Regions from separate parts of the Labrenzia sp. 5N genome, predicted to be linked through region 1. Evidence: predicted binding sites of a transcription regulator. Region 1 holds the regulator's gene; the other holds the start of a gene.
What was found. The regulator PhoB, encoded in region 1, activates phosphate uptake and scavenging genes when phosphate is short. The targets are predictions, from matches to a motif close to TGTCATNNANCTGTCAT.

Region 1 (5,318 bases):
AACAGATCCGCCATGATCTGACAGGGATGCGAGAGCTTGGTCAGGCCGTTGATCACCGGCACTGTCGCATTTTCTGCAAGTTCACGCAGGTCGTTGTGATCGAGGATGCGGATCATGATCGCGTCGACGAAGCGCGACAGCACCTGCGCCGTATCGGCGATTGTCTCTCCGCGGCCGAGCTGCATTTCCGCACCGGTCAGCATCAAGGTCTCGCCGCCAAGCTCGCGCATGCCGACGTCAAAGGAAATGCGCGTACGGGTCGACGGTTGTTCGAAGATCATGGCCAGCACCTTGCCGGCCAGAGGACCCTGGCCGCGATGCACGCCGTTGCGGCTCGACTTGATCTTCCGGCTGGTGTCCAGGATGGCGCGCAATTCGTCGCCTTCGAAGTCCGTCAGATCCAGAAAGTTCCGGTAGGTTCCGTTTGCGGTCATCAGGCCGCTCCTTCCGCCAATTTCGCTTCCATGGCGACAGCAGCCTGTTCCAGGCGCTCGACAGCAATGGAAATTTCCTCTTCGCTCATGGTCAGCGGCGGCATGATGCGCACCACGTTATCGCCGGCAGGAACTGCCAGCAGACCGGCTTCACGGGCTGCAAGCACATAATCTGCCACCGGCACCACGCATTTCAGACCGAGCATCAGGCCGTTGCCGCGTACTTCGGCCAGAACGTCCGGATGGCTATCCACCAGTCCGGCCAGCTTCTGCTTGAAGCTGAGCCCCTTCTGACGGACACCTTCCAGGAACCCGTCTTCCAGAACGACGTCCAGAACGGCATTGCCGACTGCCATGGCCAGCGGATTGCCGCCAAAGGTGGTGCCGTGGGTCCCGGGGGACAGCGCCGCTGCCGTTTCTGCCGTTGCAAGACATGCGCCCATCGGGAACCCGCCGCCGATACCCTTGGCGATTGCCATCAGGTCCGGTTCCACGCCCGCCCACTGGTGAGCGAACAGCTTGCCGGTCCGTCCGACACCGGTCTGGATCTCGTCGAAGATCAGCAGAATGCCGTTGTCATCACAGATCTTGCGCAGCGCACGCAGGAAATCGGCCGGAATTTCGCGGATCCCGCCTTCGCCCTGCACGGGCTCGATGGCGATCGCGGCCGTTTGCGGACCGATGGCATCTTTCAGCGCATCCAGGTCTCCTGCCGGCACCTGGTCGAAACCGGGAGCCTTCGGGCCAAAGCCTTCAAGATATTTCGCCTGGCCGCCAGCCGCGATGGTCGCGATGGTCCGGCCATGGAAAGCGCCTTCGAAGGTCACGATGTGGAACCGCTCGGGGTTGCCGTTGTCATAATGATAACGGCGCGCGCATTTGATGGCAGCTTCCATCGCTTCCGCACCGGAATTCACGAACAGCACCTTGTCGGCAAAGGTTTCCGCGCACAGGCGCTGCGCCAGTCGTTCGCCATCCGGGATCTGGTGTAGGTTGGAGGTATGCCACAGCTTGGCTGCCTGATCCTGCAATGCCTTGACCAGATGCGGATGGGCATGACCGAGTGCGTTGACCGCGATGCCGGAACCGCAATCGAGGAATCGTCGGCCATCGGTGGTAACCAGCCAGACGCCTTCCCCATGATCGAAAGAAAGGTTCGATCTTGCGTAATTTCCGAATAGTGCAGTCGCGGACATAACCTCGTTTGTCTCCTTTAAACGCCCCTGCTGTCCCCTGCGTCGCCCCGACGCCGGGCCGTCACCTTGAAAAGATGCCGAAGGGCCAAAACGCAACGTGCCGCCCCGATGAGGCGGCACGCAGCGGCTTTCTTATACACTGCCGGTACCATGCACTGTCAATGGAAATGGCGCACAAGACATTTCATGTGCTGCGGAGGGCGGATTTCATAAAATTCTCAATGACCTCGCCATAATTGGGGAAAAGTCGTTTCATCCCCAACTGGTTTGGGTCGAGTGGTTGCCTGACAAATTAACGTTATTGTAACCTCTCAGCAATCAGACACGAGATCTCGTGAGGCAAATCACCAAGAGGCACTAGATCTGCCAGCATTAAGCGTGCTTGCGCATGCTTAACACGGGGTTAATGGCCGCAGGACGGTCAAACTAAAGGGTGCGGCAATGAGTTGGACAAACGAACGAGTTGAGCTTCTCAAAAAGCTTTGGGGCGACGGCTTGAGCGCAAGCCAGATCGCAGGCGAACTGGGTGGTGTTACCCGTAACGCCGTGATCGGCAAGGTGCACCGCCTTGGCCTGTCCGGCCGCGCCAAGTCCACCTCTTCAAGCGCCAAGCCGCGCCGGCCGCGCACCGCAGCTCCTGCAACGGGTGCAGCGCCGAAGAAACCGACGACGTCACATCCGCAGTCGATCGGCGCGACGGCCCTGAAAGCAGACATCTCGCCTGCACCAGTGGTGGCCGCCAAGCCACGCGTAGAGCCGATTGCAGAGCTCGTTCCGATCTCGCAGCGGGCAACCATCCTGACGCTGACCGAGCGGACCTGCAAATGGCCGATTGGCGACCCGGCAACCGACGACTTCTACTTCTGCGGCCGCCAGTCCGATGCCGGCGTCCCCTACTGCGCTCATCACTGCAAGATCGCGTATCAGCCGGTCGCCGACCGCCGCCGCGACCGCAAGACGATGGCTCAGGCAGGCTGATAACCGCGCACCGAAGCAATTCATGAGAAAGCCCGCCATCTGGCGGGCTTTTTTTGTTTGGGCCTTCCATTGACCAGATGCCCGACCCCGAACAGTGACCTCCCACGGCTTAATCACGGCACCGATCCATGCAGTTTCCGTTCCATCAAATCAAACCTTGTTTGACCGCTCCGCCACGACAGTGACTGCAGGATCAGCCCCGACACCGACACAACTGATGGGGTGGTCGCAGAAGAGAACCTTGCTCCGCGAAAGGCACATAACCGCTGAGAAACAAAAAGCCCGCTTGAAAGCGGGCTCCTTAATTCCATTCTGCAAGTTGCGCTCAGGCAGTGGCAGAGGTGAACTGGTCATTGAAGGCGTATCCGGCACCACGGACGGTACGGATAGGATCCTTCGCCTTGCCCTTGTTCAGAGCCTTGCGCAAGCGACCGACGTGAACATCGACAGTGCGTTCGTCCACGTAGACATCGTGACCCCAGACCCCATCCAGCAGTTGTTCACGGGAGAAGACACGGCCAGGCGATGTCATCAGGAATTCCAGCAGGCGGAATTCCGTCGGCCCCAGGTGTATTTCCTTGGTGTTGCGGCGAACACGGTGCGTTTCGCGATCCAGTTCGATATCGCCAGACCGCAACATGCTGGACACCACTTCCGGGCTTGCCCGGCGCAGGATGGCGCGCACGCGGGCCATCAATTCCGGTACCGAGAAAGGCTTGACCACGTAGTCGTCGGCACCGGTCGACAGGCCGCGGATGCGCTCTGCTTCCTCACCGCGTGCCGTCAGCATGATGACCGGCAGGCGCTCGGTATCCTCGCGCGCCCGCAGGCGGCGGCACAGTTCAATTCCGGACAGGCCCGGCAGCATCCAGTCGAGCAGCAACAGATCCGGCAGGCTTTCCCGCAGGCGGATTTCCGCCTCGTCACCCCGGACACAGGACTCGACCGAGTACCCTTCCGCTTCCAAATTGTATCTCAAAAGAAGGCTGAGCGGTTCTTCGTCTTCAACGATGAGCACCTTCGGCATACATCTCGCTCCAATTACCGCAACCGGCGCCGAAGCGCCGGCCGTTAAGATCTTCTGCAAATCCGACGATTACCAGCGGGTCAGACCGCGCCTGTTTCGTCGACCTTTGCCCGGTCTTCCGGCAAACGCTCGCCAGTGACCATGTAGTAGACGTTCTCGGCGATATTCGTCGCGTGATCGCCGATGCGCTCGATGTTCTTTGCGCAGAACAAGAGATGGACGCACTGGGTAATGACCCGCGGGTCTTCCATCATGTAAGTCAGGAGTTCGCGAAAGATCGACGTGTAGATCGCGTCGACCTCGGCGTCGGCTTCCTGAACCCGGCGGGCGGCTTCCGCATCCTTCCGGGCGTAGGCATCCAGCACCTGCTTGAGCTGCGAAAGAGCGAGTTCCGTCATGTGCTCCACACCGATCGCAAGCTTCTTCGACTGCAAGTCGCTGTCGATGGCGATGACGCGCTTGGCAACGTTCTTTGCAAGATCGCCAACACGCTCCAGGTCATTGGCAATGCGCGTTGCGGCGGTGATTTCACGCAGGTCCTGCCCCATCGGCTGGCGGCGGACGATCAGCTCGATCAGCTTCACTTCAAGTTCGTTGTAAAGGCTGTCCAGCCGGACATCGCCCTTGATCGTCGCCTTGGCAAGCTCCAGATCCTGCGACACCAGCGCGGACACCGCATCGGCGAAAGCCTTTTCGGCAATACCACCCATTTCGGCAACCTTGCCGGCCATGGCCGTCAGTTCGTCATCGTAAGCCGAGACTGTATGTTCAGACATCCTGTGTCCCCTTCAGAAACCTAAAAAATGCTTAGCCGAAGCGGCCCGTAATATAGTCCTGCGTACGCTTGTCCTTCGGATTGGTAAAGATGTCCTCCGTCAGACCTTCCTCCACCAAAATACCCAGGTGGAAGAACGCGGTACGCTGAGACACACGGGCAGCCTGCTGCATCGAGTGGGTCACGATCACGATGGTGAAGTTTTCCCGCAGTTCGTCGATCAGCTCTTCCACCTTCGCGGTCGCGATGGGGTCGAGCGCCGAGCACGGTTCGTCCATAAGGATCACTTCCGGGCTGACGGCAATCGCACGGGCAATGCACAGACGCTGCTGCTGACCGCCCGACATGCCGGTGCCCGGCTCGTCCAGACGGTTCTTGACTTCTTCCCAAAGCCCGGCCTTCTGCAGGCTGGAGGCAACGATTTCATCAAGCTCGGACTTGTTGCGGGCCAGACCATGGATCCGCGGACCGTACGCAATGTTGTCGTAGATCGACTTGGGAAACGGGTTCGGCTTCTGGAAAACCATGCCGACCTTGGCACGCAGCTGTACGGGATCGACCTTGGGATCGTAGATGTCTTCACCGTCGATCTTGATCGACCCTTCCACACGGCAGATGTCGATGGTGTCGTTCATGCGGTTGATCGTCCGCAGGAACGTCGACTTGCCACATCCGGACGGACCGATGAAGGCAGTCACGGACCGCGGCTGGATCTCGATGTCCACGTCCTTGATGGCGTGGGTATCGCCATAATAGACCTGCACCTTGTTCGCGGAAATTTTGCTGTCGGTCATGGTTTTCGCCTGTTCAAAATTCGGCATCTCGTTCATCGGAGCAATCCTTACCAGCGGCGTTCAAACCTGCGGCGCAGGATGATAGCGATAATGTTCATGGTCATGAGGAAGACC
Region 2 (5,318 bases), on a different contig from region 1:
GTGGGGCTCTGCCAGAACAGGGTCCGGAACCCGGTGAAATAACGCATTTCGGCTTCGGTCGTGAAAAACAGCGCGTCGATGCCCTGGGAATGCATGGCTTTTTGGGCTGCTTGCGTGCGCGCGGCAAATTCGTCTTCAGGAAAATCCTGTTCAGACATCTTCCGGTCCTTCGGAAAGATAGCAGAGCACCCGGGCTTCCGGTCCGAGGCCGAGGGTCGATGCCCCGCCACCTGCGTGTCGAACGGCTGTGATACCGCCCGCACCGGATGGCGTCGTCGCAATGCCGTTGTTGCCCAGCCAGTCGACCGTTTCAGCCGCTTCGCTGTCGGAAACGGTCACGAAGAAATCGGCTTCCCTGGCCAGGTACTTCAGCGCCAGATGCGAGGGTTCCTTGCAGTCTAACCGGCCCATGTTCGACACCGGGCCGGGCGCCGTGACGGGCTTTCCGGCTTCGATGCTGGCCATAAGGGCGGGTGCGTATTCTGGCTCCACCACGACGATGGTGACATCGCGGCCCCAGGTCAGGCGCGCGCCGACGGCACAGGCGGCGGCAAGTCCGCCGACACCCGCCTGCAGGAAGACATGCGTGGGCGGTGTCTTGATCTGCCGGGCAATTTCCGCGGCCATCACAAGATAGCCCTCCATGACGTCGTGTCCGGCGGCGGTCATGCCCGGCCAGGTGCTGTCCGGCAGCAAGGTCCAGCCTTCGGCCTCGGCGCGCCTCTGGGCTTCCGTCATGCTGTCTTCATAGGTGGCTCCGGCCCGGACAACATCAGCGCCCCGGGCCTTGAGGCGGGCCTCAAAGGCGCTTGGTACAGTTTCGGCAACGAAGACGACAGCCCTTGCCCCAAACAGCGGAGCGCCCGCGGCAAGGGACATGCCGTGGTTCCCGGCACTCGCACAGACAAAGGTTCTGCCGGTCAGCGCGGAAGCGTGAGACTGGGTCAGTCCGCCCCGAACGCGGCTGTCCGCCAGTTTGGCAATCGCATAGGCCGCGCCAAGTGCCTTGAAGCTTCCAAGACCCATGCGTTGCCGTTCGTCCTTGAGGGCAAGGTTGCCGATAGCAAGACCGACCGCGAGGTCATTCGCAATCAGCAGCGGGGTTTCATCCGCACGCGGGCATTTCCGAAAAAGGTTCTCTGCTCCGGCGACGTCCTGTGAGACGGATCCATCCGCAAGCCCGCTTTGCTCGGGAAGGCCTTTGCCGAGGAACGGATTCTTCAGTGTTTTCATCATCTGCCCCGCGCGGTTTCCCAGGCAGGTCAGCAGCTCTGAAGGCCGGTTGCAAGCGACTTGCTGAAAATGACGGTTACGAACCAGATCGGGCCGTGTCCGAGATGTTGCGCCTGGTTGCGAAAAAGACTTGCCTGTTTCTGATGAATCGAAATATCATGAATTATGGATATGAAAGATGCACTGAGCGCCTTTGGGGCGCTCAGCCAGAAAACCAGACTGGAAGTCTTCCGGTTGTTGATCCGGGCTGGTGACGCAGGAATGACCGCCGGCGAGATCGGTGAGGCTCTGGACGTTCGGCAGAACACCATGTCGGCGAACCTTGCTGTTCTGCTTCAGTCCGGGCTGGTCCGAAATGAACGCGAGGGGCGGTCGATTCGCTACTTCGCGGATCATGACGGCATACGCGAGTTGCTGACGTTTCTGATGGCCGATTGCTGTGGTGGTCATCCGGAACTTTGTGCGCAGGTCATCGAGACGATTGCCTGCGGAGAGACCTGTTGAGGTTAAGGGGGATCAAATGTCCGGCGATGTCTACAACGTGCTTTTCCTGTGCACTGGCAATTCCGCCCGGTCGATCATGGCGGAGGCGATCCTGAGCCGGGAGGGGCAGGGCCGCTTCAGGGCGTTTTCTGCCGGGTCACAACCGGCTGGAGCGGTGCGTCCGGAAGCACTTGCCTTGCTCAGCAAGCTCAATTTCAAGACGGATGAGCTGCGCTCGAAGGACTGGGCCGAATTCGCTGAGCCGGATGCCCCGGTCATGGATTTCGTCTTTACCGTTTGCGACAATGCGGCGAAGGAAACCTGCCCTGTCTGGCCTGGCCAGCCGATGTCAGCCCATTGGGGCCTGCCGGATCCGGCAGCCGTTTCCGGAAGCGACAGCGAAAGGGCTGTCGCATTCAACGAGGCCTTCCGGATGCTCAGCAACCGGATCTCGGTGTTCGTGAACCTGCCGATGTCTTCGCTTGACCGTTTGTCCCTGCAGAAGAAACTCGATCAAATCGGTCAGTCTGCCGAAGAGCCCGTGTAAGGCTGCTCCGGCGTACCTGTTTCGGGAATATTGCCTCAGGCGATTGCCTGGCCTTCGCGCGACGTGCGCAGGGTCAGCAGTGCGATGACCAGGGCGATGAGCGCACAGGCGGCAACCGCGCCAACCAATGGCAAAGCTGTCCGGTCGAAGAACGGGCTGCAGACGAGGATCATCACGCCACCGGCAACCATCTGGAAGGTGCCACCGAGGGAGGATGCCATGCCGGCATGTTCGCCATGTTCTTCCAGCGCCATGACCATCACCGGAGCAATGACCTGGCCGAGGCAGGTGTTGCCGATGAAGAAGAGCGCCATCAGAACCGGCAGGTCGTCGATGCCGCTCCACACAAGAATGACCAGCAGGACGTTGGCTGCCGCAAATCCGCTGACGGCCATCAATGCCACTCTGCCCATGCCGAAGCGCTCACCAAGCGAGGCGGCAAACTGGGAAGACGCAAAGAAGCCGATCGCGTTCAGCGCGAAAACAAGGCTGAAGGCTGTCGGCGTCAACTGGTACTGGGTCATGTAGACCAGCGGTGCGGCAGCGATGAAGACGAAGAAACTCGCCAGCGAGAAGCCACCGATCAGCGTCAGACCCATGAACCTGCTGTCGCGCATCAGGTAGATGGCGCTGCGCAGCATTGCTGTCGGGTCGATCTTGCCCCGGCGCTCGGCCGGTAGCGTTTCGGGTAGCAAGAAGGCCATTTGCAGCATGGCGAGAAGGGAAATCACGCCCAGGGCCACAAAGATCAGGCGCCAACTGCCGAACTGGATGATCAAGCTGCCGGCGAGCGGTGCAAGCATCGGCGAAACGCTGAAGACCAGCATCACCAGAGCCATCAGCCTGGTCGCCTTTGGTCCGGTGTGGAGGTCGCGGACCACGGCCCGCACGATGACCATCGGCGCGCCGGCACCAAGTGCCTGCACGAAACGGCCGAATGTCAGGGCTGAAACGTCGACCGCGGTCGCGCACATGACCGATCCGATGAGGAAGACGATCAGGCCCAGGAAGGCGGGCAGCTTGCGTCCAAACCGGTCTGCCAGCGGACCGTAGATCAACTGGGCTAGCCCGAAAGCGATGAAATAGACCGTGAAGGTCATATGAACCGCAGCGTCGTCCGTCTGCAATGCCTGCACGATTTCCGGCATGGCGGGCAGATAGAGGTCGATGGCAAATGGACCGACAGCAGCGAGAAGCCCCAGCACAATGGCGGAGCGGACAAAACCGATCTGCATTGGAAAATCCGATGAAAAATGCGCCGGAGGCACAAATGCGGGAAAGTCTGGAAGATGGAGGTGGCGGAGATCACCGCCCGGCCTTGATATGATGTAAGTGCTCGAAATGCAAATTCAAGGCTTGCTGGGTGTTGTCATGAAAGCTTCATGCAACTGTCACCGATATTGTAATCAGGGCCACTAGCTTGCGCGCACCATCAACCCGATATTTTGTGGGAGCGAGTGCAATGGCGGACCTTCGTGGGCGCTTTTTAAAAGGTGTCAGCCTTTCAGTCCTGTTCGGCCTTGGCGCCGTGTCGGCAGCACAGGCAGAGTATTTCGAGCGTATCAACACATTCCCGGTCTACAAGACCCTGCCGGAAGGCGTGGATCAGGCCACCGAAACCGTTGCCGAAATCATCTATGCCACGAAGGACGGACGCACGCTCGTCTTCACCGACAGCCCGGGCGAAGCCATTGTTTTCGTCAATGCGGCCAACCCGCTGAACCTGCAGCCGATGGGCCGCACCGCGCTTGGTGGTGAGCCGACTTCGGTCGCCGTCGGCGAAACATTCGCCTATGCCGGCGTCAACACGTCCGAAGACTACGTCAATGCGTCCGGCCATCTGGCCGTGATCGCTCTCGACGGTCTTGGGATCACCGCGAAGTGCGACGCCAAGGGTCAGCCGGACAGCGTTGCCATCTCTCCGGACGGCAAATTCGTTGCGATCGCCATCGAGAACGAGCGCGACGAAGATCTGAACGACGGCGTGATCCCGCAAATGCCGGCCGGCCATCTGGCGATCTTCGATCTGGACGAAACCGGCACGCCGACCAACTGCGACGCGGTTCGCATTGTCGACCTGACGGGTCTTGCCGAAATTGCGCCGACCGATCCGGAGCCGGAGTTCGTTTCGATCAACTCCCAGAACCAGGTTGTCGTCACGCTGCAGGAAAACAACCATATCGCCGTGGTCGATCTGGCCTCCGGTGAAGTTGTCAGCCATTTCTCCGCCGGTACGGCTTCGGCTGAGAACATTCCGGTTTCCAAGGCGCGCATGAGCGATGCCTCCGGTTCGACCGAAAACGTCAAGCGTGAGCCGGATGCGGTTGCCTGGATCGACGACGAGCGTTTCGTGACCGCCAACGAAGGCGACTACGAAGGCGGTTCGCGCGGCTTCACCATCTGGAACACCAAGGGCGAGGTCCTGTTCGACAGCGGCAACCAGATGGAACACCTTGGCATGGCCAACGGCCACTATCCGGCCAAGCGCGCGTCCAAGAAGGGCACCGAGCCGGAAGGTGTGACGGTTGGTGAATTCGGCGGTGAAAAGCTGATCTTCGTCAATTCCGAACGCGGCAACTTCGTTGCTGTCTACAAGGACACCGGCGCCGAGCCGGAATTCGTCCAGTTTCTGCCGACCCACGTCGGTCCGGAAGGCTCACTTGCGATCCCGAGCCGTGACCTGTTTGTGGTTGCCAACGAGGTCGACAGTGCGGAAGACAACGTTCGTGCGCAGGTCTCCCTCTACAAGTTTGGTGCGGAAACTCCGTCCTACCCGATGGTCGTGTCCGAAACCGACCCGGAAAAAGGCGCGCCGATCGGCTGGGGCGCCCTGTCCGCACTGGCTGCAGACCCGGAAGACGGCAACAAGCTCTACGCCGTCAGCGACAGCTTCTATGACGACGCCCGCATCTACACGCTGGACATCTCTTCCAAGCCGGCAAAAATCGTGGCCTATGCAACCGTTCAGGGTGGCAAGCAGGCAAAACTGGACCTGGAAGGCATCTCTGTTGCCAAGGATGGCGGCTTCTGGCTGGCTTCCGAGGGCAATCCGGAA

Region 2: the regulator PhoB is predicted to act here: its motif matches at 3,631-3,647, upstream of HEP89_RS10265 (esterase-like activity of phytase family protein).

Annotation. Positions count from the first base shown of each region.
Region 1 is NZ_JAAZTM010000002.1:241,141-246,458, forward strand. Features, by position in the region: gene argF (ornithine carbamoyltransferase) at 1-434, opposite strand, end outside; gene HEP89_RS01915 (aspartate aminotransferase family protein) at 434-1,630, opposite strand; gene HEP89_RS01920 (GcrA family cell cycle regulator) at 2,072-2,608, shown strand; gene phoB (phosphate regulon transcriptional regulator PhoB) at 2,934-3,635, opposite strand; gene phoU (phosphate signaling complex protein PhoU) at 3,716-4,411, opposite strand; gene pstB (phosphate ABC transporter ATP-binding protein PstB) at 4,443-5,204, opposite strand; gene pstA (phosphate ABC transporter permease PstA) at 5,252-5,318, opposite strand, start outside.
Region 2 is NZ_JAAZTM010000009.1:105,396-110,713, forward strand. Features, by position in the region: gene HEP89_RS10240 (Xaa-Pro peptidase family protein) at 1-158, opposite strand, end outside; gene HEP89_RS10245 (pyridoxal-phosphate dependent enzyme) at 151-1,233, opposite strand; gene HEP89_RS10250 (metalloregulator ArsR/SmtB family transcription factor) at 1,399-1,737, shown strand; gene HEP89_RS10255 (arsenate reductase ArsC) at 1,754-2,263, shown strand; gene HEP89_RS10260 (multidrug effflux MFS transporter) at 2,299-3,498, opposite strand; gene HEP89_RS10265 (esterase-like activity of phytase family protein) at 3,726-5,318, shown strand, end outside.